Regions from separate parts of the Saccharopolyspora sp. NPDC045941 genome, predicted to be linked through region 1. Evidence: riboswitches for the same ligand, from Rfam matches in the RefSeq annotation. Region 1 holds a riboswitch; each other region holds the start of a gene.
What was found. A riboswitch is a leader RNA that binds a small molecule or an ion and turns the genes downstream of it on or off. The one in region 1 is predicted to bind glycine.

Region 1 (7,118 bases):
CGCAGCCCGGAGGTCACCATCGGCGGCCGCGGGTCGTTGGGCACCGCGTTGCGGTTGACGGTGATGCCGATCTCGTGCAGCCGGTCCTCGGCCTGCTTGCCGTCCAGCTCGGAGTCCCGCAGGTCCACCAGCACCAGGTGCACGTCGGTGCCGCCGGAGACCAGCTGCACGCCGGCCTTGACGGCGTCGTCGGCGAGCAGCCGCTCGGCCAGGACCTGCGCGCCCTCCACGGTGCGGCGCTGCCGGTCGGCGAACTCCGGCGACGCGGCGACCTTGAACGACACCGCCTTGCCGGCGATCACGTGCTCCAGCGGCCCGCCCTGCTGGCCCGGGAACACCGCCGAGTTGAACTTCTTCGCGAACTCCTGGTCCGCCGACAGGATCACGCCACCGCGCGGGCCGCCGAGGGTCTTGTGCGTGGTGGTGGTGACGACGTGCGCGTGCGGCACCGGGCTCGGGTGCAGCCCGGCGGCCACCAGGCCGGCGAAGTGCGCCATGTCGACCATCAGGTAGGCGCCGACCTCGTCGGCGATCTCCCGGAACCGCTTGAAGTCCAGCTGCCGCGGGTACGCCGACCAGCCGGCGATGATCAGCTGCGGCTTGTTCTCCCGCGCCAGCTTGGCGACCTCGTCCATGTCGACGCGGTGGTCGTCCTCGCGCACGTGGTACGGCACCACGTTGTAGAGCTTGCCGGAGAAGTTGATCCGCATGCCGTGGGTCAGGTGACCGCCGTGCGCCAGGTCCAGGCCCATGATCGTGTCACCCGGCTTGAGCAGCGCGAACATCGCAGCCGCGTTGGCCTGCGCGCCCGAGTGCGGCTGCACGTTGGCGAAGGACGCGCCGAAGAGCTCCTTGACCCGGTCGATGGCCAGCTGCTCGATGACGTCGACGTGCTCGCAGCCGCCGTAGTAGCGGCGGCCCGGGTAGCCCTCGGCGTACTTGTTCGTCAGCACCGAGCCCTGCGCCTCGAGGACGGCCTGCGGTGCGAAGTTCTCCGAGGCGATCATCTCCAGCGTGCTCTGCTGGCGGTTGAGTTCGGCGCCGACCGCCGCCGCCACCTCGGGGTCCACCGCGGCCAGCTGGTCGTTGAACAGGTCCGGTGTCGACATGGTGTTGCCTCCTGTGTATTTCTCTTCAGGCATTGCGGCGGTAGAACGGCAGCTCGACGACCTGCACCGCGACGGCCTTGCCGCGGATGTCGACCTGCAGCTGCGTGCCGGGTTCGCTGTGGTCGCGGTCCACGTAGGCCATCCCGATCGGGTGGCCGAGCGTCGGGGAGGGGGCGCCGCTGGTCACGACGCCGATCTCGGCGCCGTCGGCGTCCAGCACGCGGTAGCCGTGCCGGGGTGCCCGGCGCTGCTCGGTGCTCAAGCCGACCAGCGTGCGCTCGGTGGGCTTCTCGGCCGCGGCGGCCAGCGCGTCCTTGCCGACGAAGTCGCCGGCCTTGTCCAGCTTGACCACCCGGCCGAGGTTGGCGTGGAAGGGCATGAGCTCGGCGGACAGCTCGTTGCCGTACAGCGGCATGCCGGCCTCCAGCCGCAGCGTGTCGCGGCAGGACAACCCGGCGGGCTGCAGGCCGTGCTCGGCGCCGGACTCGGTCAGCGCCTGCCAGACCGCCTCGGCGTCGCCGGGCTCGGTGAACAGTTCGAAGCCGTCCTCGCCGGTGTAACCGGTGCGCGCCAGCAGCACGTCCTTGCCCGCGACCCGGCTGCGGTAGCCCGCGTAGTACTTGACCTCGGCGAGGTCGGTGTCGGTCAGCGGCGCGAGGATCGCGACCGCGTTCGGGCCCTGCACCGCGATCAGCGCGTAGTCGTCGGAGACGTCCTGGTGCTCGGCGTCGAAGCCGCCGATGCGCTCGGCCAGCTCGCTGGAGACCACGGCGGCGTTCGCCGCGTTGGCCACCACCAGGAACTCCTCGTCGCCGAGCCGGTAGACGATCAGGTCGTCGAGCACGCCGCCGGCAGCGTTGCAGATCATCGTGTAGCGGGCGCGGCCGGGCTTGATCGCGGACGCGTTGGCGACCAGCGCGTAGTCCAGCGCCTCGGCGGCCTGCGGCCCGCTGATCCGGATCTCACCCATGTGGGTCAGGTCGAACAGGCCGGCGCCGGTGCGCACGGCGTTGTGCTCGGCGGTGTCGCCCGAGTAGCGCAGCGGCATCCGCCAGCCGGCGAATTCGGTGAACGTCGCCCCGAGGGCTTCGTGCACGTGGTGCAAGGGCGTCTGTCGTGGCGACGACATGGTGAGACTCCTCCTGGTGGGCGCCGGTCGGCAGTCGAGGGCCGGTCAGCTCACTGAGCCCAACCTTATCGGGGATGCCTCGACCTCGACCTGCGCGGGCTTGCGCTGGTTGGGCGGTCTCCCCGGAGTCATTGGCCTGAGAGTTTCGCCGCCCGCGAGGGGCGGCTTGCACCGTGGGCGAGAAGCGGGCGCTTCTGCTTTTCTCCGTGTTCGCCTGGTGCCGTGCGGTGCCGGTGCCTGAGAGTTTGCTGGGGAGAATTGCTCCTTCGGCGCTCCGGTCCCGGAACGGGCCGGAGTCTCTCCCGCACGACGTCGTGGGCGCGGTATTCGGTTGTGCGAACAGGACGCTACGAACCGGCGTGACCCACGTCAACCGGGCGGGTGAGTGATCTCAGGCGGGGAGCTCGCCGTACTGCTTCTCCAGGCCGTCGACCAGGGCGGCCAGGGCCAGCTCGAAGCTGTCGGCGTCGATCTCCGCCGCGTGCTCGCGGAGCAGGTGGGCCTTGTTCAGGTGCGGGAAGCGGTCGCCGTAGAGCGCCGCGTCGTCCGGGAAGCCGCCGCCGAAGGAGCCCATCGCCGAGCCCACCACCAGGTACTTCGTCGAGGCGCCGATCATCGTGGCGTAGCGCTGCGGCCAGCCTGCCCTGGTCAGGCCGCCGTGCACCGCGTCCGCCCGGCGCAGCGCGTTCTCCCGGCGGGCCGGGCCGTAGGCCAGGAACGGGACCAGGTTCGGGTGGGCGATCAGGGCGGCCCGGTAGGAGCGCGCCCAGGTGCGCAGGCCGGTCGTCCAGCCCGCGTCGAAGCCGGAGACGTCGACCGCGGCCATCACGTCGTCGGCTATCTCGTGCAGCAGCTCGTCCTTGGTCGACACGTGGTTGTACAGCGACGCCGCGCGGACGCCGAGCCGTTCGGCCAGCCGCCGCATGGACAGCGCTTCGAGGCCGTCGGCGTCGATGATCTCCAGGCCGATCCGCCGGATGCGTTCCGGCGACAGCCGGGGGGTGGTCGGTCTGGGCACGTCTTCTCCTCGCCGGATCCCTTGCGGCGCTCGCCGGGACCGCCTTAGGCTGCCACAAAACTAACGACGTTAGTTAGCTGGCCGCAGGAAAGGATCCGGCGATGGTCGACTTCTCGCTGTCCGACACAGAACGCGACATCCGCGACTGGGTGCGCAACTTCGTCCAGCGCGAACTGGTGCCGCTGGAACAGGAGGTGTTGCGCCGCGAGCGCGCCGGGGAACGCGGCCTGACCAAGGACGAGCAGCGGGAACTGCAGGACAAGGCGAAGCAGGCCGGGTTCTGGGGCGTGCAGACGCCCGAGGAGTACGGCGGCATGGGCCTGTCGGCGGTGATGACGGCGCTCATCGAGGTCGAGCTCGGCCGCACCTTCGTGCCGTTCCGCTTCGGCGGCTACGCCGACAACATCCTGTACTACGCCAACGACGACCAGAAGGAGCGCTACCTGCTCCCGACGATCGAGGGCACCCGCAAGTCGTGCTTTGCGATCACCGAGCCCGGCGCCGGCTCGGACGCCAAGAACCTGCGCACCACCGCCGTCAAGGACGGCGACGAGTGGGTCATCAACGGCGAGAAGACCTTCATCACCGGCGGCATCGACGCCGACTTCGTGATGGTCTTCGCCGTCACCGACCGGGAGAAGGGCGCCAACGGAGGCGTCACCTGCTTCCTGGCCGACCGCGACGCGGGCTGGAAGTCCGAGCCGATCGACATCATGGGCCCGTGGGAGCGGCAGCCCGCCGCGCTGGTGTTCGACAACGTGCGGGTCCCGGAGCACAACGTGCTCGGCGAGGTCGGCCAGGGCTTCAAGCTCGCCATGCAGTGGATCGGCCGCGGCCGCTACCTGCTGCCCGCGCACGCCCTCGGCGCCTGCGAGCGGCTCGTCGAGATGGGCATGGAATACGCCAAGACCCGCGAGACCTTCGGCAAGCCGATCGCCGAGCGCCAGGCCATCCAGTGGATGATCGCCGACTCCGCGGTGGAGATCGAGGCGCTGCGCTGGCTCGTGCTGCAGGCGGCCTGGCAGGTCGACCAGGGCATGGACTCCCGCCACGCGCAGTCGGTGGCCAAGCTCTTCGGCGCCACCCGCGCCAACGAGATCGTGGACCGGGTCCTGCAGATGCACGGCGGCATGGGCTACACCAAGGAGCTGCCGGTCGAGCGCTGGTACCGCGACCTGCGGCTGCTGCGCATCTTCGAGGGCACCGACGAGATCCAGCGTCGTACCGTGGCGCGGAACCTGCTGAAGGGTCACGCATCCATCAGCGGCGTGCTCGGCTGATTCATGACCGATTTGTCGGTAGCCTGGTGGTAGCCGTGACTCCGAACCGCCGGGAGCGACGATGTCTCTGTTCAAGAAGGTCGCCGATTTCGCCAGCAGCCCGCAGGGCCGCAAGGTGATCGACCAGGCCAAGAAGTACGCCTCCGACCCGAAGAACAAGGAGAAGATCGACCAGGTCAAGAACAAGTTCTTCGGCAAGGACGGCAAGAGCCACTGACCGATTGCCCTGACGACAGCCCCCGGTGTCCGCACCGGGGGCTGTTTCATCGGACTCGCTACTGTGTGTAGGCATGCGGTGCATGGGGCTTGTGAGATGGTCGTGGAAGGTTCGGACTTGGGAGGGCACGTGATGGCGGACGACGTCCGTGGCGAGGGAAGTGCTGCCGGGGGCGCCGTACGGGTGACCGTCGGTGCCGACGGAAAGGTCGACGAGCTGCACCTGGAGCCGCGGCTGCTGGGCAGCGGGGTCGAGGCCATCGCGGCCGCCGTTCGGGAGGCGGTCAACGCCGCCCTCGACGACGTCAACGGGAAGCCGGATCGCACGATGCAGGCGTTCGAGACGGAGCTGGACAAGCTCAGCGACGGCTTCGAGCGGGCGATCGAGAAGGTCACCAGGAACCTGGCCGAGGCGCAGAAGCGGCTGGAGCAGTAGTCGCCTGATCTGCCGACTGTGCGAGGGCGGCACCGCCAGTAGAGTTTCGCGGGGTTGACTCGATTCCGAGCCGCGGAGGGCCAATGGGCAGCGCGTACGTCGTCGGGACCTTCGACACCAAGGGCGCCGAGCTGCACTACGTCGCCGCGCTGGTCGCAGGCGGGCATCCCGTGGTCACCGTGGACCTGTCCACCACCGGCGGGAATTCCGACGCGGACGTGCCGGCCGCCGAGGTCGCCGCGCACCACCCGGGCGGGCCCGGCGCGGTGTTCACCGGCGATCGGGGCTCGGCCGTCGCCGCGATGGCCGTGGCGTTCGAGCGGTTCCTGGCCGCGCGGGACGTCGCCGGGATCATCGGGCTCGGCGGCTCGGGCGGCACCGCGCTGATCACGCCCGCGATGCGCGCGCTGCCGGTCGGCGTGCCCAAGGTCATGGTGTCCACAGTGGCCTCCGGCGACGTTTCGGCCTATGTGGACGCCACCGACATCGCGATGTTCCCGTCGGTCACCGATGTCGCCGGGCTGAACCGGATTTCCCGCCAGGTGCTGGGGAACGCCGCGCACGCGCTGCTGGGCGCCGTGACGCGCCCGGTGCCCGCGGTCGAGGACAAGCCCGCCGTCGGGCTGTCCATGTTCGGCGTCACCACGCCGTGCGTGACGGCGGTGGCCGAGCAGCTGACCGCCGACTACGACCCGCTGGTGTTCCACGCGACCGGAACCGGCGGTCGCGCCATGGAGAAGCTCGTCGACGACGGCCTGATCCGCGCCGTCGCGGACATCACCACCACCGAGGTGTGCGACCTGATCGCCGGCGGCGTGATGAGCGCGGGGGAGCAGCGGCTGGACGCCATCGCCCGCACCGGGGTGCCCTACGTCGGCTCCTGCGGCGCCCTGGACATGGTGAACTTCGGCGCGCTGGACACGGTTCCGGCGCAGTACCGGGACCGCACCCTCTACGTGCACAACCCGCAGGTCACGCTGATGCGCACGTCCGCGGCGGAATGCCGGCGCATCGCCGAGTTCATCGCCGCCAAGCTCAACGCCTGCGACGGCCCCGTGCGCTTCCTCCTCCCGGTCGGTGGAGTGTCCATGTTGGACGCACCAGGACAGCCCTTCCACGACCCCGAGGCGGACGCGGCGCTGTTCGAGACGCTGGAGGGCCAGGTGCGGCAGACCGGGGACCGGCGGGTCGAGCGGGTGCCGCACAACGTCAACGATCCGGAGTTCGCCGCCGCGCTGGTCGCGGCGTTCCGGGAAGTCGCCGGATCTGCCGAGAGAACCAGGTAGGAGAGAGCATGAGCCGATTCGACCGGGCCGGACTGATGAGCCGGTTCCGCGCCAAGGTCGAGCGCGGCGAGCCGATCGTCGGTGGCGGCGCGGGCACCGGCCTGTCCGCCAAGTGCGAGGAGGCCGGCGGGATCGACCTGATCGTCATCTACAACTCCGGCCGCTACCGGATGGCCGGGCGCGGCTCGCTGGCCGGCCTGCTGGCCTACGGCAACGCCAACGACATCGTGGTCGAGATGGCCCGCGAGGTGCTGCCGGTGGTGCGGCACACCCCGGTGCTGGCCGGCGTCAACGGCACCGACCCGTTCATGCTGCGCGACCGGTTCCTCGGCGAGCTGCGCGACCTCGGGTTCGCCGGGATCCAGAACTTCCCGACCGTCGGGCTCATCGATGGCACCTTCCGGGCGAACCTGGAGGAGACCGGCATGGGCTACGACTTGGAGGTCGAGCTCGTCGCCGCCGCGCGCGAGGCCGACCTGCTGACCACGCCGTACGTGTTCTCCAGCGCCGACGCGCGGGCGATGACCGAGGCGGGCGCGGACATCATCGTGTGCCACCTGGGGCTGACGACCGGCGGCGCGATCGGCGCCGAGACGGCCAAGCCGCTGGACGAGTGCGTGGCCCTGATCGACGAGTGGTCGCAG
Region 2 (7,118 bases), on a different contig from region 1:
GTGTCACCGGCCCCGGACACCACGACGCCCCCGGCCGCAACAGCGGTCCGGGGGCGTCGCTGCACCTCTTTCGCAAAAGGCGTATCGACAGCTGTTACGCCTGGTAGGCATCCAGGGGCGGGCAGGAGCAGACGAGGTTGCGGTCGCCTCGCGCGCCGTCGATGCGGCGCACCGGGGGCCAGACCTTCGTCACGTCGGTGCCCAGCGGGTAGGCCGCCTCCTCGCGGGAGTAGGCGTGGTTCCAGTCCTTGGCCAGCGACGCCGCCGTGTGCGGGGCACCCACCAACGGGTTGTCGTCGGCCGGCCACTGCCCGGCGACGACCTTGTCGATCTCCGCCCGGATCGCGATCATCGCCTCGCAGAACCGGTCCAGCTCCGCCAGGTTCTCGCTCTCCGTCGGCTCGACCATCAGCGTCCCGGCCACCGGGAACGACATGGTCGGCGCGTGGATGCCGTAGTCCGCCAGCCGCTTGGCGACGTCGTCGACGGTGATGCCGCTGGTCTTGCTGATCTGCCGCAGGTCGAGGATGCACTCGTGCGCGACGAAGCCGCCCTTGCCGGTGTAGAGCACCGGGAAGTAGTTGTTGAGGCGGCGGGCGACGTAGTTGGCGGCTGCGACCGCGGTCAGCGTCGCCCGGCGCAGGCCGTCGGCGCCCATCATCCGCACGTACGCCCAGGAGATCGGCAGGATCGAGGCGCTGCCCCACGGGGCGGCGCTGATCGGGCCGACGCCGGTCGCCGGTCCGGCGGCGGGCTGCAGCGGGTGGTTGGGCAGGAACGGCGCGAGGTGCTCACGCACGCCGATCGGGCCGACGCCCGGACCGCCACCGCCGTGCGGGATGCAGAACGTCTTGTGCAGGTTCAGGTGCGAGACGTCGGAGCCGAACTTGCCCATCCGCGCGAGGCCGATCAGGGCGTTGAGGTTCGCGCCGTCGACGTAGACCTGGCCGCCCGCGTCGTGCACCAGCCCGCACACCTCGCGCACGGTGTCCTCGTACACGCCGTGCGTGGACGGGTAGGTGATCATGATCGCGGCGAGGTCGTCGGCGTGCTCGGTGACCAGCTCGCGCAGGTGGTCGAGCTCGATGTTGCCGGCGTCGTCGCAGCGGACCACGATCACCCGCATCCCGGCCATCACGGCGCTGGCGGCGTTGGTGCCGTGCGCGCTCGCCGGGATCAGGCACAGGTCCCGGTCCTCGTCACCACGGCTGCGGTGGTAGGCGCGGATCGCCAGCAGGCCGGCGAACTCGCCCTGGCTGCCGGCGTTGGGCTGCAGGCTCACCGCGTCGTAGCCGGTGACCTCGGCCAGCCAGGTCTCCAGGTCCTTGACGATCGACAGCAGCCCCTCGGCGTCCTGCGCGGGCGCGAACGGGTGCAGCGAACCGAACTCGGGCCAGGTGATCGGCTCCATCTCGGCCGTCGCGTTGAGCTTCATCGTGCACGAGCCCAGCGGGATCATGCTGCGGTCCAGCGCGATGTCCTTGTCCGACAGCCGCCGCAGGTAGCGCAGCAGCGAGGTCTCGGAGCGGTGGGTGTGGAACACCGGGTGGGTCAGGTACTCCGAGGTGCGCTCCAGCGCCGCGGGCAGCGCGTCCGGCGTCTCGATGTCGAGCTCGTCGACGTCACCGCCGGTGACGCCGAAGGCCTGCCACACCGTCGCCAGGTGCGCCCGCGTGGTGGTCTCGTCGCAGCTGATGCCGACGTGGTCGGCGTCCACGCGGCGGAGGTTGATGCCGCCCCGGCGGGCCCTGGCGACGACGTCGTCGGCCTTGCCCGGCACCTTCACGAAGATCGTGTCGAAGAACTCCTGGTGCAGCACCTCGACGCCGCCGCGGCGCAGCTGCTCGGCGAGCACCGCCGCCATCCGGTGCGCGCGGGTCGCGATCGACCGCAGCCCGGCCGGGCCGTGGTAGACCGCGTACATCGAGGCCACGACGGCCAGCAGCACCTGCGCGGTGCAGATGTTGCTGGTGGCCTTCTCGCGGCGGATGTGCTGTTCGCGGGTCTGCAGCGCCAGCCGGTAGGCCTGGTTGCCGTCGGCGTCGACGCTCACGCCGACCAACCGCCCCGGCAGCTGCCGTTCGAAGCCCTTGGCCACGGCCATGAACCCGGCGTGCGGGCCGCCGAAGCCCATCGGCACGCCGAACCGCTGGGTGCTGCCGACCACCACGTCCGCGCCGATCTCGCCGGGCGAGCGCAGCAGCGTCAGCGCCAGCAGATCGGCCGCGACGACGACCTTCGCGCCGCGCCGGTGGACCTCCGCGATGATCTCCTCGTGGTCCCGCACCGCGCCGGAAGCGCCCGGGTAGGACAGCAGCACGCCGAAGAACTCGCCGTCCGGCAACGCCTGCGCGCCCGCGGCGAGGTCGGCGACGACGACCTCGATGCCCAGCGGCTCCGCGCGGGTCCCGATCACCGCGATGGTCTGCGGCAGCGTGTCGGCGTCCACCACGAACCGCGGCGACTTCGACCGGCCCGCGCGGCGCACCAGCGTCATGCCCTCGGCCGCGGCGGTGGACTCGTCGAGCATCGACGCGTTGGCCACCGGCACCCCGGCCAGGTCAGCCACCATCGTCTGGAAGTTCAGCAGCGCTTCGAGCCGGCCCTGCGAGATCTCCGGCTGGTACGGCGTGTAGGCCGTGTACCAAGCGGGGCTCTCCAGCACGTTGCGCAGGATCACCGGCGGCGTGACCGTGCCGTAGTAGCCGAGCCCGATCATCTCGGTGTGCGGGCGACAGCGGCGCGCCAGCTCGCGCAGCTCGGCCAGCGCCTCGGACTCGGTGGCCGGCTCCGGCAGCGCCAGCTGCAGGTCGCCTTCCCGGATCGTGTCCGGCACGGCGTTCTGCCCCAGCTCCTCCAGCGAGCCGACGCCGATCACGTCGAGCATGCGCGCGAGTTCGGCCGGCATCGGGCCGACGTGCCGGTCGGCGAACGGCGTGCCGTGCTCCAGGGCGGCCAGGGGAATGCGGTCGTGGGTCACGTCGGTCATCGCCAAACCTCAATCGTCGCGGCGGCAAAGGGCGGCAGGCAGCCGGAACTGCCCTGCTCTCCCCCTCTGTCACTGTCCGCGAAGCGAACGCCTGAGAGCTTCACCCGGGAACCGGGCTTGCACCGTCGGCGGGGTGCACCACGGCCGTGGTGCACCCTCTTTCCAGAGGTATCTCGCCCGTGCGGTCCAGGTGGCCTGAGAGGTTGGCGGGGAGGGTTGCTCCTTCGGCGCCGACCGCGGCCTAGGCCGGGCCGGACTCTCCCGCACGGGGTCGGCGATGTGCCGCAGCTTACCCGATCAGGGGGTCCGAGCGGACCAGCGATGTCACCGGCCGCACACCACCCGGTCGGGGGCCGGTCGGCTCAGCCGGTCTCGGCCTGCCGGTCGCGCCGCCGACGGGACAGCTCGTCGTCCATCGGGACCAGCTCCGCGCCGTCGGCCCGTTCCGCCGGGAAGTCGTGGATCGTGCCGCTGATCTCGCGCATCGCACCGCTGACGGCGATGCCGAACACTCCTTGGCCACCCTGCAACAGGTCGACCACCTCCTCGGCAGAGGTGCACTCGTAGACCGTCGTCCCGTCGCTGAACAGCGTCAGCCTGGCCAGGTCCTGCACGCCCCGGTTGCGCAGGTGTTCCACCGCGACCCGGATGTTGTGCAGCGACACCCCGGTGTCCAGCAGTCGCTTGACCACCTTGAGCACCAGGATGTCCTTGAACGAGTACAGCCGCTGCGAGCCGGAGCCGGCTGCGCCGCGGATGGACGGGCCGACCAGCTTGGTGCGCGCCCAGTAGTCCAACTGGCGGTAGGTGATGCCGGCGATCTGGCAGGCGGCCGGACCCCGGTAGCCGACCAGTTCGTCCGGCAGCGAGGCGTCGGGGAACAGCTCGCCCTGCTCCACGGCAGCATCCCGGTTGGACGCTTCCTCGACCACGCCTGCCTCCCCTCGTCCGGCACGAAGCCGACGACGACGATCACCAGCTCCCGGACCATCGCGGTCCGAGGCCGCGAACACCGCCCAGCGGCCGAATCACACCGGGGCAATTCGCGTAAGTTCGACGGTATGCCTGCCCCGCGAGGAGGTCAACGCGACGCGCGGGGCACCCGGACGACCCGGCCCCCGCCTGCTCGCGCAGACAGGGGCCGGGCTGTGTCGTCGGTCGATCGGCGGGCTCAGGTGTCGGCGCCGCGGAAGTCCTCCGGGGAGACGGAGTCCAGGAACTCGCGGAACTTCTCCACCTCGTCCTCCTGCTCGTCCGGGATGATCAGCCCCGCCTCGTCCAGCACCGATTCGTCGGCGTGGATGGGCACCCCGATGCGCAGCGCCAGCGCCACCGAGTCGCTCGGCCGCGCGGAGACCCGCACATCCCCGTCGAACACCAGCTCGGCGAAGAAGGTGCCGTCCTGCAGGTCGGTGATCCGCACCTGTTCCAGGTCGCGCCCGAGGGCGCCGATGACGTCCTTCAACAGGTCGTGGGTAAGGGGTCTCTGCGGCCGCACACCCTGCTGCTCCAGCGCGATGGCGGTCGCCTCGACCGAGCCGATCCAGATCGGCAGGTAACGCTCGCCGTGCGCCTCGCGCAACAGCAGAATCGGCTGGTTTGCTGGTAGTTCAACTCGCACGCCGACGACGCGCATCTCGCTGCTCATCGTCACATCGCCTCCTCCAGCGCGCCGAAGCGTGACATCCCCGTCGAGGATCGCGCACCGACGCCTCCGACGCTACCCGCGTTGCGGCGGACACGCCCATCCCTTTAGCGGTCTGGTCGACCACCGAATCCGCGGCCTTCCTGCCGGTGCATCTGGTCCGAACCGCTGGCTGAGCTCTTCATCGAGCATTACCAGCACGATACACCGCCGACCCGTCCGCCGGACCGGTCGAAAGGCGGCCGCTACAACGTGGAAACCGGTTGCGACGGCGGGAAATTCCCCGCGCGGGAAGTCAGTCGATCTCGGCTGCGCACTACCTTCACGCGCCAGCGGGGCGACGCCGCTTCGGCGCCGCCCCGCTGGCGGATGGACTAGTCGGTCCAAGGGCCCCTCAGCGGGCGCCCGGGCCCCCATCGATCGGGCCGGTCAGGAACACCAGCCGGAACTTCCCGATCTGCACCTCATCGCCGTTGGCCAGCACCGAGGTGTCGACCGGCTCCCGGTTGACGTAGGTGCCGTTGAGGCTGCCGACGTCGACGACCACGAAGTCGTTGCCCTCGCGCCGGAACTCGGCGTGCCGGCGGGAAACCGTGACGTCATCGAGGAAGATGTCGCTGTCCGGGTGCCGTCCCGCGCTGGTGGTCTCCCGGTCCAGCAGGAATCGCGATCCCGCGTTGGGGCCGCGCTTGACCACCAGCAGGGCGGACCCTGCGGGCAGCGCATCGACCCCGGATGCGGCGGCGGGCTCCGGGGACGCACTCTCGGTGCTCTCCGGCTCCGAGAGGAAGGGCCTGAAGACCGAGGTGGTCTCCGGTGACTGCTCCGGCGGAACGTCGCCGTGGCCGGGGAATTGGCTCACCTGAGCTCTCCTCTACGCGGATAGATCGTGCCAAGTATGTGCCCAACGTACCGTGCAGGTACAGACACGGGACGCGGGACTCCCGACATCTTCCTCTCGGCCCCTGACAGACCGACGATCTTGCCTGGTCGGATCAGGATTCGGTCAGCTTCTGGTACGCCGCGGCGTCGAGCAGACCGTCCAGCTGCGCCGGGTCGGCGAGCTTGAGCTCGACCATCCAGCCGTCGTCCAGCGGAGCCGAATTGACCAACTCCGGCTCGTCCTCCAGCTGCTCGTTGCGGGCCACCACCTCGCCGGTGACCGGCGCGTAGATCTCCGAGACGCTCTTGGTCGACTCCACCTCGCCCATCGAATCGCCGGCGGTGACCTGCTGGCCGAGGTCCGGCAGCTGCACGAACACCACGTCGCCGAGCTGCTGCTGGGCGTAGTCGGTGATACCGATGCGCACCTTGTCGTCAGCCGTGCGCTGAATCCACTCGTGCTCTTCGGTGTACTTGATCTCGTCCGGGGCCGCCACGTGGTCCCGCCTCCCTGCTCCGCTGGTGCTGTGGATCACCGGTCACGGAGGTTCGCGTGATCGGCTCGGCGAGCGTATTCACCACGCGGCGCAGGCCGCAAGGCGACCCTCCAGCGCGCGACGCGAAAAGGCGCCGCCCGCCGATTCGGCTCGGCGAGCGGCGCCCTTCGCGCGGGACGTCCGGACGGCGCTCAGGCCGGTCTGGCGCGGGCCTGGCGGACCGCCGCCATCACCTGGCCGAGGTAGAGGATGCCGGCCCACAGGTAGAGCGCGCCGCCCCAGCAGGTGAAGGCGTAGGCGATCGGTCGGACCACTTCGGACAGCGGGAAGTCCTCCTGCACCAGCAGCAACAGCGGGAACGCGTACATCAGGCAGAACGTCGCGGCCTTGCCGAGGTAGTGCACCTCCGGCGGTTCGTAGCCGTGCCAGCGCAGCACCGGCAGGCAGAGCGTCAGCACCACGTCGCGGATGACCAGCGCGGCGGCGACCCACCAGGGCACCACGTCGCGCAGCACGAAGGCCACCAGGGTCGCGACTATGTAGAGGCGGTCGGCGGCCGGGTCGAGGAGCTCGCCGATGCGGCTGTACTGGTTGAGCCAGCGGGCGAGCTTGCCGTCGAGCCAGTCCGTGATGCCGCTGATCACCAGCACCAGCAGGGCGAGCAGGTCGGCCTTCGGGCCCAGCAGCAGCCAGAGGAACACCGCAACGCCGGCCAGCCGGATCACGCTGAGCAGGTTCGGAAGTGTCCACCATGGATCGGCCCACACGCCGGCGGCGGCCTCCCGTATCCGGGCCATGCCCGGATCGGGGCGCTCCGCCGCGGGGCCCTGCCCCGCCGGATCGGGATTCATCCCGCGATCCCCGCTCGTGGTGTCTTCCGTGGTGCGCTCAGCATCCTGCACCACGAGCCTCCCCTGAATGGTTGTGCGTCCTGCCCTCGCTTCGGACGCAACTTGTGCATCCCGACCAGATCAGGGTCTCACATTCCTCGCACAACACACTTGGCGGCCGGGCTCCCGCGAAGCCGGTCGATCGGGCTGCTCCACGGCGGGAGCCGTCGGCCACCGGGCGCGGTTACGCCCTGGTGCGGCTCCAGCCGCGGCGG
Region 3 (7,118 bases), on a different contig from region 1:
CGAGTCGAGCATCCACCACCAGCACGGCGTCGGCGACGACGAGCTGCGCGCCGCGGGCATTCCGCACGCGGTGCTGCGCCCCAACGCTTTCATGCAGAACGCGCTGCAGTGGCTGCCGACGATCCGGGCGCGCGACGCGATCGTGCTGCCGGTCGGGGCGGCGCGGGTCAGCATGATCGACGTCGAGGACATCGCCCTCGCGGCGGTGAGCCTGCTGACCGCGGACGTCGCGGCCGGGGACTACGACCTCACCGGGCCGGAAGCCCTCGGCTACCGGGAGGTGGCCGAGATCCTGTCCGAAGTGGCCGGACGCCCGATCCGGCACGTGGACGCCGCGCCCGCCGAGGTCGCGGCGGCCATGCGATCGGCGGGAGTGCCGGACTGGGCGGTGGCGGCGCGCCTCCAGCTCTACGCCACCTACCGGGCCGGCGAGGCGGAGGTGGTGACGACGGCGGTCGCCGACATCACCGGCCGGCCGCCGCGCGACTACCGGTCGTTCGCCGCCGGACTCGCCGAGCAACTGCGGAACTGAAGGGGAACCGATGCACGTATTCGCCATCGGGGCCAGCGGGGTCCTGGGCCACCACCTCGTCCCGATGCTGCTGCGCCGCGGACACGACGTGACCGCCATGGCGCCCGGCGACCGCCTCGACCGTCTGCCGGAAGAAGCCCGCCGGATCCGGGCGTCGCTGCTCGACCCGGTCGCCGGGCGACTGCTGGCGACGGAGTTCAAGGACGTCGACGCGGTGGTCAACGCGGCCACCGCGGTCCCGCCGACCGCGGGCAGCTGGGCGCTGAACACGGCGCTGCGCAGCACCGGAACCGCGGTGGTGACCGACGCGCTGCAGGAAGCCGGGGTGGGGCGCTTCGTCCAGATGAGCATCACGATGGCCTACGCGGACGGCGGCGACACCCCGCTGACCGAGACGGCGCCGTTCGATCACCGGCCGGAACGGACGACCATCGTCGCCCCGGTCCAGGCGATGGAAGCCGCGGTCCGCGAACTGCCCGCCGACGAGATCGCGTGGAGCATCCTGCGCGGCGGACGCTTCGTGGGCCCCGCGACGGTGCAGGACCAGCAGCGGGCCCGGCTGCGCGCCGGGCGGCTGCCCATCCCGGGCGACGGGCGGTCGTGGGCGGCGATGGTGCACGCGCGGGACTACGCGGAGGCGGTGGTCGGCGCGCTGGAGCGCGGCTGCGCGGGCGAGACGCTGAACATCGCCGACGAGCCCGTCCGGGTCGCGGACTACTACCGCGAGCTGGCCCGCACGGACGGCAGCCCGGCCCCCGGGCAGGCGCCGGACGAAGCGGCCGAGCCGTCGCACCGCGTCAGCAGCGAAGCGGCGCGACGCCTCCTCGACTGGTCCCCGGCGCACGGCATCTGGCCGGTGCGCGGCGGGGAGCGGTGACAGGAAAGTTCCCATCCTCGCACCGGAGCCGACGGCGGGAAGGCTCCACCACAGGAGCCCGGTGGCTCCTCGGTGACAGGAAAGTTCCCATGCAGTCACCGCAGGAACCGGCCTGGTGACAGGAAGGTTCCCGAGCTCGCACCGCACGGCTCAGTGGTGACAGGAAGGTTCCCATGCAGTCACCACACGGCCTGGCGGTGACAGGAAAGTTCCCATGCACTCACCGCGGTGCTGAGCGGCGCTGACAGGAAAGTTCCCATGCTCGCGCTACGGACCCGGTGGCAGAGAAGTTCCCATCCGCATGCCACCAGGCCCCGGTGCGGGCGGTGACAGGAAGGTTCCCCAGCGCTCACCGCACAGCCCGGTGGTGACAGGAAAGTTCCCATGCACTCACCGGGCGTGCGGCGGGTCAGCACTCGATGACGTTGACGGCGAGGCCGCCGCGAGCCGTCTCCTTGTACTTGACCTTCATGTCCCGGCCGGTCTCGCGCATGGTCTTGATGACCTTGTCCAGCGAGACGAAATGGGTGCCGTCGCCGCGCAGCGCCATCCGCGCCGCCGTGATCGCCTTCACCGACGCGACCGCGTTGCGCTCGATGCACGGGATCTGCACGAGACCGCCGATCGGGTCGCAGGTGAGCCCGAGGTTGTGCTCCATCGCGATCTCCGCGGCGTTCTCCACCTGGCTCGGGGTCCCGCCGAGCACCTCGGCGAGCCCGGCGGCCGCCATCGAGCACGCGGACCCGACCTCGCCCTGGCAGCCGACCTCGGCACCGGAGATCGACGCGTTCTCCTTGAACAGCACGCCGACCGCACCGGCCGCGAGCAGGAAGCGCACCACGCCGGCGTCGTCGGCGCCCGGCACGAACCGCATGTAGTAGTGCAGCACCGCGGGGACGATCCCGGCCGCGCCGTTGGTCGGCGCGGTCACCACGCGCCCGCCGGCCGCGTTCTCCTCGTTCACCGCGAGCGCGAAGAGCGTCACCCACTCCAGCGCATCGTCGTGCTCGGTCAGCGAAGCGGCCAGCTCCGCCGCCCGTCGCCGGACCTTGAGCCCGCCGGGCAGTTCGCCGGAGTTCCGGCATCCGTTGTCCACGCATTCGCGCATGACCTGCCAGATACCCAGCAGCTCCTTGTGCACGGCGTCCTCGCCGCGCCAGGACAGCTCGTTGGCCAGCATGACGCCGCTGATCGGCAGCCCGGACTCCTCGGTGCGGGCGAGCAGTTCCGCGCCGGTCCGGAACGGGTACCGCACCGGGGTCGCGTCGGGCTTGATCCGATCGGTGCCGGTGGCGTCCTCGTCGACGACGAAACCGCCGCCGACCGAGTAGTAGACCGCGCTCTCCAGCTCGACCCCGTCGGTGCCGGTCGCGGTGAACCGCATGCCGTTGGGGTGCAGCGGCAGCGACTTGCGCCGGTGCATCACCAGGTCGCGGTCCACGGTGAACCGGATCTCCTGCACGCCGTCGAGCCGCAGCCGCCCGGTCTCCCGGATCTCGGCGACCCGGCCCTCCACCGCCGCCGGGTCGACGGTCTCCGGGCTGTGCCCCTCGAGACCGAGCAGCACCGCCTTCGGGCTGCCGTGCCCGTGCCCTGTCGCGCCGAGCGACCCGAACAGTTCCGCCTTGATCCGCTTGACCTGCGGCAACCGGCCCTCGCCGTGCAACCGCTGCACGAAAAGGCGGGCCGCGCGCATCGGACCCACCGTGTGCGAACTGGACGGCCCGATACCGACCGAGAACAGGTCGAAGACGCTGATCGCCATTGACCGTCTCCTCCCTCGCCTATTCCCCGCTACTCCGCGATCACCGCGGCGTACTGCTCGGCGGTGAGCAGGGCACCGGTGTCGGAGGTGCGCACCTCCAGCAGCCAGCCCTCGCCGTAGGGCTCGGAGTTGACCAACGCCGGATCGTCCACGACGGACTCGTTGATCGCCACGACCTCGCCGGTGACCGGCGCGAACAGGTCGCTGACGGACTTCGTGGACTCCAGCTCGCCGCAGGCCTGGCCCGCCTCGATCTGCTCCCCCACCTCGGGCAGCTGCACGAAGACGATGTCGCCGAGCGCGTCCGCGGCGTGCTGGGTGATGCCGATCCGGACCAGCTCGTCGCGGTCCTCGATCCACTCGTGCTCTTCGGTGTAGCGCAGGTTCGCAGGCAGGGACATGTCGGGAGGCTCCAAGGCTTTCGGGGGCAGAGATGCCCGGGGCTGGGCCTCCCCCTCTGTTTCGGAACCTGAGAGCTTCGCCGCGGTTTCTCGCGGCTTGCACCGTGGGTGGAGCGTCAGGGATGACGCGCGCTTTCCAGAGTTGCCTCGCCCGAACGGTCATGGGTGCCTGAGAGTTTGTGGGGAGTCTTGCTCCTTCGGCGCCCTGACGGCTCGGTATGAGCCCTCAAGGTCTCTCCCGCACGGGGTCGACGGCCGGTATGCAATTGTCGATGTGCTCAGCAACGATAAACGGGCCAGCCCTGGTGTCAATGCCCTCCCCCACCTGACTGGCGGCGGCCCGAAGCACTCAGGAGGCCGGTGATGCTGGACATCCGGGCGCTGGTCGAACGGGTCGGCCCCACGCTGCTGCGCACAGTGGTCAGCCCGGAGCCGACGGTCTGCGTGGGCGACGTCGTCATCGCCGAACCCGATGAGCCGCCGACCGCGGCGGGCGGCGACCTCGTGCTGGGCGTGGCAGTCGCGGATCGCGAGCAGGCGAAGCGGCTGGCGAGGGCCTGCGGCGCGCAGGGCGCGGCAGCAGTGCTGCTCAAGCCGCCGATCTCGGCGGACGACGCGGTGGCCGCGGCGGCCGAGGAAGCCGGGGTGGCCCTGGTGGAGGTCCGGCCGGGTACCGGCTGGGCGCAGTTGGTGTGGCTGATCCGGGCGGCGCTGGGCGGGACCGGCATCGAGGAGGCCGACGCGCGCGGCACCGGGGTCGGCGACCTGTTCCGCCTCGCCGACGCGGTCGCCGACGTGGTGGACGCGCCGGTCACGATCGAGGACGCGCACTCCCAGGTCCTGGCCTACTCCGCCCGGCAGGACCTGACCGACCCGGCGCGGGTGTCGACCATCATGGGCCGGAAGCAGCCCGACGAGGTGCTCGCCAAGTTCCGGGCCCGCGGCACGTTCCGCCAGCTCAGCAAGGGCAGTTCGGCGATCTTCGTGCCCGCCCAGCAGGACGGCACCCTGCCCCGCCTGGTGGTGCCGATCCGGATGGGCGGCGAGCTGCTCGGCTCGATGTGGGCCGTGGTGCCCGGGGAGGTCTCCGAGGAGCGGTCCACCGCGTTCGCCGACACCGCCCCACTGGTCGCGCTGCAACTGCTGCGGTGGCGGGCAGTGGCGGACGCGGAGCGCCGCCGGTCCGCCGAGCAGGTGCGGCTGCTGCTGGAAGGGGGCGAGGGCTGGCGGGTGGCCGTGAACGAGCTGGCGGTGCCCAACGAGGCGCATCGGGTCGTCGCGATCGAAATGCCATCGTCCGCCGGGCCAGCGGAGGGGCACCGGCTGGCGATGTGGGAGTGGATCACGCGCGGGATCGGGCGGCGCCCGCTGGTCACCGAGATCGGCACCATGCTCTACGCCCTGGTGCCGGACCGGGCGGGCGCGGGCGGCTGGCCGGACCTGCGGGAAGCGCTCGTGTCCCACGACGCTTCGCCGCGCCCGCTGATCGCGGTGGGCAATGCGGTGGCGGTCGCCGACCTCCCCCAGTCGCGCGCGCAGGCCGAGGAGCTGGTCGGCCTGCTGCGCACCGGCCAGCTGCGCGACCGGGTGGCGGTGTACGAGGACAACTGGCACCTGGTGGTGCTCAGCCGGATGGCCGGTGCGTCGACCGACGCGGGCGTCGGCTCCCTGGGCCCGCTGCCGGTGCTGCGCGAGCACGACCGGACGCAGGGCACCGAATACCTGGCAACCCTCCACGCGTGGCTGCGCCACCCGGGCGACCCGCGGCAGGCGAGCCGGGAGCTGCGCGTGCACCCGAACACCTTCCGCTACCGGATGAAGCGGCTCACCCAACTCGTGGACATCGACCTGGAGAACCCCAACGTCCGCGCAGCGCTGTTCGTGCAACTGCTCGCCGACCGCTGGGCCCAGCACGGCTGACAGCAAGGGAACTTTCCTGTCACCCCGCCCTCGCCGAGCCGCGCCCCCGGCGGCTGCGAGAGAGGGCACCTTCCTGTCATCACCACACCCGTGACGCACGTGCGCTGACGTGTGAAAGGGAACCTTCCTGCCACCGCATGACAGGAAAGTTCCCTTGCTTTCACTGGCCGCCCGGGTGGCTGCGAGCAAGGGAACCTTCCTGTCACCCGGGCCGTCCTCGCCGGGCCGTTTCCGCCCCTCTCGACGCGTTGGCGCCGTCGCAGCAGGCTTTGTGCTGCGGGCACAAAGCGCGCGGGGCAATCTCATCCTGCGGGAATGATGCGCCCCTTTCGGCTGCAGCGGATCGTGGTGCGCAACAGGAGACGAAAGGATTCCGCCGTGAAGATCGCAGTGCCACGCGAGATCAAGAACAACGAGTACCGGGTCGCGATCACACCTGCGGGCGTGCACGAGCTGACCACCCGCGGTCACGACGTCTTCGTCGAGACGAACGCCGGCGCCGGTTCCTCCATCCCCGACGAGGACTTCCTCGCAGCCGGGGCGAAGGTGCTGCCCACCGCCGAGGAGGTGTGGGGCGAGGGCCAGCTGGTCCTCAAGGTCAAGGAGCCGATCGCCGAGGAGTACCCGCGGTTGCGCCGGAACCAGGTGCTGTTCACCTACCTGCACCTGGCGGCCTCCGCCGAGCTGACCGACGCGATGCTGAAGTCCGGGGTCACCGGCATCGCCTACGAGACGGTGCAGACGGCCAACGGCGCGCTGCCGCTGCTCGCGCCGATGAGCGAGGTCGCCGGGCGCCTCGCCCCGCAGGTGGGCGCCTACTCGCTGATGCGTCCCAGCGGCGGCCGCGGCGTGCTGCCGGGCGGTGTTCCCGGCGTGCACCCGGCGCGGGTCGTGGTGATCGGCGGTGGCGTCGCGGGCCTCAACGCCGCGCGCGTCGCGCTGGGCATGGGTGCCAACGTCGAGCTGCTCGACACCAACGTCGACAAGCTCCGCGAGATCGACCGCGACTTCCACGGCCAGATCCGCACCGTGACGTCCAACCGCTACTCGGTCGAGCAGGCGGTGCGGGCCGCCGACCTGGTCATCGGCGCCGTGCTGATCCCGGGCGCGAAGGCGCCGAAGCTGGTCTCGAACCACCTGGTCTCCGAGATGAAGCCGGGCAGCGTGCTGGTCGACATCGCCATCGACCAGGGCGGTTGCTTCGCCGACTCCCGCCCGACCACGCACGACGACCCGACGTACCGGGTGCACAACTCGGTGTTCTACTGCGTGGCGAACATGCCGGGCGCGGTCCCGAACACCTCGACGCACGCGCTCACCAACGTCACGTTGCCGTACGTGCTGCGCATCGCCGACCAGGGCTGGCAGCAGGCCTGCCGCGCGGACGACGCGCTCGCCGGTGGCCTCAACACCCACGACGGCAAGCTGGTCAACGAGCCGGTCGCCGAGGCGCACGGGCTGACCAGCACCCCGATCAGCAGCGTGCTCGCCTGATCTCGCCTGCGAGCGGGGGAACCTTCCTGTCACCGCGCGGCAGGGCGGTTCCCCCGCTCGCGGCGTTTTCGCATGCGGGAGCCCGTCTGGGACGTGTTCTCGGATCGTCGCCGCGAATGCACCGAACAG

Region 2: it holds a riboswitch for glycine, as region 1 does, so the genes downstream of both, gcvP (aminomethyl-transferring glycine dehydrogenase) here and gcvT (glycine cleavage system aminomethyltransferase GcvT) in region 1, are expected to answer to the same signal.
Region 3: it holds a riboswitch for glycine, as region 1 does, so the genes downstream of both, gcvH (glycine cleavage system protein GcvH) here and gcvT (glycine cleavage system aminomethyltransferase GcvT) in region 1, are expected to answer to the same signal.

The regions. Positions count from the first base shown of each region.
Region 1 is NZ_JBWKKU010000016.1:52,061-59,178, forward strand. Features, by position in the region: gene glyA (serine hydroxymethyltransferase) at 1-1,109, opposite strand, end outside; gene gcvT (glycine cleavage system aminomethyltransferase GcvT) at 1,135-2,238, opposite strand; glycine riboswitch at 2,354-2,453, opposite strand; glycine riboswitch at 2,454-2,553, opposite strand; gene AC07FN_RS15270 (TetR/AcrR family transcriptional regulator) at 2,630-3,256, opposite strand; gene AC07FN_RS15275 (acyl-CoA dehydrogenase family protein) at 3,358-4,536, shown strand; gene AC07FN_RS15280 (hypothetical protein) at 4,598-4,753, shown strand; gene AC07FN_RS15285 (YbaB/EbfC family nucleoid-associated protein) at 4,886-5,188, shown strand; gene AC07FN_RS15290 (Tm-1-like ATP-binding domain-containing protein) at 5,272-6,474, shown strand; gene AC07FN_RS15295 (phosphoenolpyruvate hydrolase family protein) at 6,483-7,118, shown strand, end outside.
Region 2 is NZ_JBWKKU010000006.1:89,848-96,965, reverse strand. Features, by position in the region: gene gcvP (aminomethyl-transferring glycine dehydrogenase) at 95-2,989, opposite strand; glycine riboswitch at 3,162-3,263, opposite strand; gene AC07FN_RS06750 (MerR family transcriptional regulator) at 3,352-3,921, opposite strand; gene AC07FN_RS06745 (bifunctional nuclease family protein) at 4,161-4,637, opposite strand; gene garA (glycogen accumulation regulator GarA) at 5,029-5,496, opposite strand; gene gcvH (glycine cleavage system protein GcvH) at 5,630-6,013, opposite strand; gene clsA (cardiolipin synthase ClsA) at 6,205-6,918, opposite strand; gene AC07FN_RS06725 (hypothetical protein) at 7,088-7,118, opposite strand, start outside.
Region 3 is NZ_JBWKKU010000012.1:123,761-130,878, forward strand. Features, by position in the region: gene AC07FN_RS12245 (NmrA family NAD(P)-binding protein) at 1-532, shown strand, start outside; gene AC07FN_RS12250 (NAD-dependent epimerase/dehydratase family protein) at 543-1,409, shown strand; gene AC07FN_RS12255 (L-serine ammonia-lyase) at 1,819-3,174, opposite strand; gene gcvH (glycine cleavage system protein GcvH) at 3,204-3,575, opposite strand; glycine riboswitch at 3,622-3,721, opposite strand; glycine riboswitch at 3,722-3,826, opposite strand; gene AC07FN_RS12265 (PucR family transcriptional regulator) at 3,939-5,495, shown strand; gene ald (alanine dehydrogenase) at 5,874-6,989, shown strand.